2 regions of the Shewanella japonica genome follow, and region 1 is predicted to be linked to the other one. Evidence: predicted binding sites of a transcription regulator. Region 1 holds the regulator's gene; the other holds the start of a gene.
What was found. The regulator LexA, encoded in region 1, represses DNA repair genes until DNA is damaged. The targets are predictions, from matches to a motif close to TACTGTATNNNNATACAGTA.
Positions count from the first base shown of each region.

Region 2: a site for LexA is predicted at 1,127-1,146, ahead of recN (DNA repair protein RecN). Genes of this name have one in related genera too.

Region 1 covers NZ_CP020472.1:230,349-233,547, forward strand. The annotation lists gene coxB (cytochrome c oxidase subunit II) at 1-830, opposite strand, end outside; gene SJ2017_RS00990 (cell division inhibitor SulA) at 1,271-1,777, opposite strand; gene lexA (transcriptional repressor LexA) at 1,774-2,391, opposite strand; gene plsB (glycerol-3-phosphate 1-O-acyltransferase PlsB) at 2,801-3,199, shown strand, end outside.
Region 2 covers NZ_CP020472.1:3,688,846-3,692,044, forward strand. The annotation lists gene SJ2017_RS15835 (AEC family transporter) at 93-1,058, shown strand; gene recN (DNA repair protein RecN) at 1,199-2,857, shown strand; gene SJ2017_RS15845 (phosphatidylglycerophosphatase A family protein) at 2,934-3,199, opposite strand, start outside.

The DNA of each region.
Region 1 (3,199 bases):
ATCAACTCATCAAAGGTCAAGGTTTGCGACAGTGACGCTTCGGCCGCGGCTTTTGCATCAGCAGTTAGTTGTTTTTGATCTTTTAGCCATTGCTCAAAGTCTGCTTCAGAAACGGCTTCAACTACCACCGGCATGAATCCGTGGTCTTTACCACACAACTCAGCACATTGACCTCGGTAGGTACCAACCTTATCAATCTTGGTCCAAGCTTCATTAATAAAACCTGGGTTAGCATCTTTTTTCACCGCAAATGCAGGAACCCACCAAGAGTGAATCACATCATCTGAAGTCATTAAAAAGCGTACTTTACGATTGATTGGCAGAACGAGGGGCTTATCGACTTCTAGTAGGTAAGTTTCAGTTTTCGTTTCTGTCCCAGTAATTTGATCGGCAGGGGTGGAAAGTAAACTGTAAAACTCGACGTCTTCATTAAAATAGCTGTAATGCCATTTCCATTGAGAGCCGGTTACTTTGATAGTTAACTCCGCATCACTTGGGTCTTCCATAGCAATGAGGGTTTTTGTGGCAGGAATTGCCATACCAATGAGGATAAGAAACGGCACGACAGTCCATGCTATTTCCACTTTGGTACTATCATGGAAATCAGCAGGTACTGCACCCTTTGATTTTCTATGATAAATCATGGAGTAAATCATGATTCCAAATACCACAACACCAATAGCACAACAGATATAAAGAATGATCATATGGAGGTCGTAAACCTTACCACTGATCTCTGTTACCCCTTGGGTCATGTTAAGCGGCATATCAGCCGCTGCAAGTGGCACTGCAAAAAACAGCACCATTAATCCATACAACAATCGCTTCACAAGACTACTCCTCTGCCAATTGCGATTTGCAATAACAACAAGGAAAAGTCACACAGTAATACTCTGCTCTATGCAAACTTTTCTATTCCCGAAAAAGTTTGATCACTTCAAAGTACACGGTGGCAGTGAGTATTAATACTCGATTATTCTATTGGGTTTTGGTGGCCACACTTGTACCTAATACTGAACTTTTCAATTCTTAAATTGACGCTTTTTATTCAAGGCTTTCTATACCGCATGGTACCAGCACAATCTTTACAGCGTTTTATCACTTATGTTCATTTTTACCACTAAGAGAGGTCAATAAATGTTACTCCCTTGTTAACTACATTACTTGGAGATTAAATATTGATCAAGATCACTTTATCATCTAATTTGCTGAAAAAAGGCGCAAAAAAAAGCCCGTCACCGAAATGAAGGGCTTTTTTAGCAAATAGACTTTAGTGAAATGCAGATAAATTCAATTGGGTTGCAGCCACAGGATTACTGGCGTTTAATTGGTCATCACGTAAGTGAGTATTTACATCTTCAATAATGACACCTTGCGCTAAGGCGCTTTTAGCGACTAATTGAATGCGACGATTATCACGAGCATCTAATGGGGTTGTCCATGTAATCACTGCGCTGGATGTACCACTTGTGAGTGCTTTTTCCATTGCCCAAAGTGTTTCGACTTCATCTTTAGTGTGAACCAGTAATACACGGTCCATTCTGACATTGGCGTTCGCTAGAATTTGTTTGTAACCAATGTGAGGCGGATTAATCAGTACAATCCATCGCCCTTGTTGACTTAATACGGCTAACTGGCCGCATAGCTGAGTTAATTCAGTTAACCCTTGGTTAGCTGTTTGTTTGGTTTCGATACCTTGCTTTACTGGCGCAGCTGCTGATGCCATGTCCATCCATAAACCTGGGTGACGTGGTGCATTACCTATTAATGTGTTCATAACCAACCTCCATTACGGATAACGCCAACAGCGAGCCCTTCAATCGTAAGGCTTTGGCATGTTAAATCGACTTTTATCGGCGAGTACTGCTCGTTTTCTGCATGCAGATAAACAACGTTGCCTTTCTTTTCAAAACGCTTCACGGTGACATCATCATCAACACGGGCAACAACGACTTGACCATTTTTAGCTTGCTGCATTTTGTGAACCGCTAATAAGTCGCCTTCAATAATGCCAATATCCTTCATACTGTCGCCACGAACACGTAGTAAGAAATTAGCATTGGGTTTAAACATTTCAGGATCAACTTGAAAGTATTGTTCAACATGTTCTAACGCCAAAATTGGTTCACCAGCCGCAACCTGACCAATCAGTGGTAAGCCTTCTTCGACTTCCTCTTCTTCTTGGACCATACGGATACCGCGAGAGGTACCTGGAATAATTTCAATGCAACCTTTTTTAGCGAGTGCTTTTAAATGTTCTTCTGCAGCATTAGCACTTTTAAAGCCTAATCTAGTGGCAATTTCTGCACGAGTTGGTGGCATACCTGTCTCGGCAATATTGCATTTAATTAATTCTAGAATTTCAGCTTGTCGTGGCGTTAAAGGTCTCATGTTGATTCCTGTTTTTTTATACAGTGACTGTCATTATATACAGTATCTTTGGTCGCGCAAGTATTAACCAACATTTTTTGATGATAAAGCAATAGATATGAATTTTTATCGAAGTTTTTAGTTATTTAAAGATAATTAAATCAGTGGTTTATTTTTTTTGTGGGGCGTCGGTAAATTAGTGTGTTTTATTATTGATGACTCAAGTGAATAAGCCAAAAAGTACTGGATACCGTCTATTTATACAGTACTGTACCTAAATGTTTTGCTACTTACTAAGTGATTGATACTTGATGTTAGAACCAACAAAACTTGCTACTTAAATGTTAACTAGATTTACCGAGGTTAGTGTAACTGAATGATATTCTGGTATCCTATGCGCAATAAATCGTTGTTGATAATGCGAAGACCCATGCTAAAACCAGATTCTATCATTGCTAAATCATTACGTTGGATTCAGAAATTAATGGTACACAGTGTTGTTGTGCCTGAAGATCCGTTCGCTGACCTTAACTTAGATCCTGACAAGCCAGTGGTCTATGTGATGAAAACGGAGTCGCTGAGTGATATTGCTGCCTTACATGAAATGACAGCTAAATATAACTTGCCAAGTCCGTATGAACGGTTAGATGTTGATGGTTTCAATACCCCTAGAATTGTGTGTGTGGAAGGGCGTAAACCCTTGTTTGGTAAGCGCCATAGTAGCGATAAATTTGTAGCAAACTTTACTAAGTTGCTCGAATTACACCAAAAGAACAAAGAACTCGACATCCAGCTTGTTCCTGTAAGCCTATATTGGGGTCGTATCCCT
Region 2 (3,199 bases), 1.5 Mb from region 1:
TTGCACTTGCATCATTAACTTATTCGCCAACCCAATGACTGTCAAATCAACAATGTCATTGACTTCCAATAGACACACATAAGGAGAAGATGATGGCCAACATTTTAACTCCCCTTATTGCTGTCTTTGGCATCATGTTGCTAGGCTTTATTGTTCAAAAGCTAAAAGTGCTTCCTCATGATACCGACTTTACATTAAACGAATACGTCTATTACGTGGCGTTCCCCGCTATTTTATTCATTGCGTTAGCCGAAACCGATATACATGAGATCATGCAATGGGGCTTTATTGCGGCCTTTGGTATTGCAATGGTTGTGACCTATTTCATTACGGTGCTCATTTCATCTATCGCAGATAAAAAACAACCGGCACTAGCCGCTATCAGAGGGTTAAATACCAGCTTTGGTAATACCGCATTTATTGGTATTCCACTAATGATGATGCTTTATCCAGATAACAATCACGCAATCACAGCTGCTGCTATTGCGAGTTTGTTATCTGTCATTATGTTTGCCTTTGCAATGGTCAATATGGAACTTGCCATCAATAAAAAGCAAAAACGACACCCTGTGCATATTATGTTGAATGCGTTAATTAGTAATCCCATTGTTATTGGTTGCACTTTAGGAGTCATGGCATCAGCTTTGTATATCCCAATTCCTGATAGCATCAGCATGATGATGAGGTTAATTGGCAATACCTCAAGCCCATGTGCGCTGTTTGCGATTGGTATGGTTCTCGCTAAAGCAATGCATGGAGGTACAGAGCCTGAAACACCACCTCACCATCTTGCAATCGAAATGGGCATATTAAATATACTTAAACTCGTGATTCAGCCATTGATTGCTTATGGTTTACTACGCTATTTTAATGTCGATAACGAGTTACTTATCATGGGGGTCATCTTAGCTGCATTACCAACTGCAGCAAGTGTTTACTTACTCGCACAGCGTTATCAAACCTATGGGTTATCGAGCGCTAAATGCATCTTGATTAGTACCCTTGCCACCTTTATTAGCCTTCCCCTGATTGAACAATTACTTGAACAGCTCAGCTAAATACTAAACTTCTTGCTGCTAAAAACTTCCGCATAAATACAACTCAAAAAAATTAGCAACCAGCACTTTACTGTATATAAAAACAGTGTAGACTGTTTATAAATACAGTGGTTTGGTGTTTCTTTACACAGGGATTGATTATGCTTTGCCAATTAAGCATTAATAATTTTGCGATTGTACGTTTTCTTGAACTTGACTTTAAAGCCGGAATGACCAGCATCACGGGGGAAACTGGTGCCGGTAAATCTATCGCTATCGATGCGCTAGGCCTATGCTTAGGCAATAGAGCCGATGCCAATACCGTTCGCCCTGGGGCAAACAAAGCGGAAGTTTCTGCACGGTTTTCGCTTGAAGATGTGCCGTATGCTAAACGCTGGCTTGAAGATAATGATCTTGATGTCGATGAAGAATGTATTTTACGTCGAACGATTAGCGCCGACGGTCGCTCTAGAGCCTACATTAATGGTAACCCTGTCCCACTCACTCAACTTAAAGCACTAGGACAATTATTTGTCGGAATTCATGGGCAGCACGCTCACCATGCCATGCTTAGAAGTGAGCATCAACTTACCTTACTCGATAGCTATGCCAACCACAGTATCCTTATCGACAATGTGAGTAAAAGCTATCAACGCTGTAAGCTCATTGAAAATGAATTAAAACAATTACAGTTAAACCAACAAGAGCGTATTGCCCGCAAACAACTTCTACAATACCAAGTCGAAGAACTGGACGAATTTGCTTTAAAGCCTGGTGAATTTGAGCAAATAGAGCAAGAACACAAACGCTTGGCTAACGGCAGTGATTTAATTGAAAATTGTCAATTAACGCTTCAGTTGCTTAGCGAAGATGATGAGCACAATATTGAGTCCTCATTAAATCGGGTGATAGGTTTTGCCGATCAATTACAATCATTTGATCCAGCATTGCAAAGTGTTGCAAACATGCTCAATGAAGCCTTAATTCAGGTACAAGAAAGTACCAGTGAAGTTCAAGACTATTTAAGCAAAATAGAGCTAGATCCCGAACATTTTGCATTTTTGGAACAACGAATTTCCAAGGCCATGCAACTGGCGAGAAAGCATCATGTTCAAACAGAACATTTAGCTGAACACCATCAAGCATTAGCCATAGAATTAAAAGAGCTAAATAACGATGCAACTCGACTAGATGAGATTCAACAGCAAGTTGACGACAGTAAACAAGCTTATATTAAAAGCGCTCAAAAACTCAGCCAAAGCCGACTTCGCTATGCAAAAGAGCTTAATAAACTTGTCACTCGTTCGATTCATGAATTGAATATGCCTAAGGGTAAATTTTCTATAGAAGTCAATTTTAACCCAGACATTCAATCTGTTACTGGTAGCGATCAAGTTGAATTTCAAGTGACCACTAACCCAGGACAACCCCTTCAACCGATTGCAAAAGTCGCTTCTGGTGGTGAGTTATCACGTATTGGTTTAGGTATTCAGGTTATTACTGCGAAAAAAGTTGCCACCCCGACACTCATATTTGATGAAGTCGATGTCGGTATTTCTGGGCCAACTGCGGCTGTTGTAGGACGAATGCTGCGCAGTTTAGGGGAATCTACTCAAGTTATCTGTGTGACCCATTTACCTCAAGTAGCAGGTAATGGTCACCAACATATGCTGGTGAACAAGTTTAGTAAAAGTGGTGGCACTGAAACACAAATGAAACCCCTTGATAAAGAGCAAAGGATCAGTGAATTAGCAAGGTTATTAGCTGGTGATGTTATTACAGAAAACACACTTGCTAACGCTCGAGAGCTACTTCAATAGCTAAGATAGTAAAGTGCGCACTAATCACTAAAAAGCCCACCAATTGGTGGGCTTTTTAGTGATTATCAATCATGACTTATACGAAATAATAGATAAGCTGCAGACAGATTAATGCAAAAAAGCCTGCTAAAACATCGTCAATCATAATACCAAAGCCGCCATGCACTTTGGCATCTAGCCAACGAATAGGCCAAGGTTTCAAAATATCAAAAAAACGGAATAGTGCAAAACCAATGACTAACCATATTAAGCCCGCTGGGGCAGCTATCATGGTAATCATTAAGCCAGCAACCTCATCCCAGACAATGGCGCCATGATCATGGACTCCCATGTCTTTGGCTG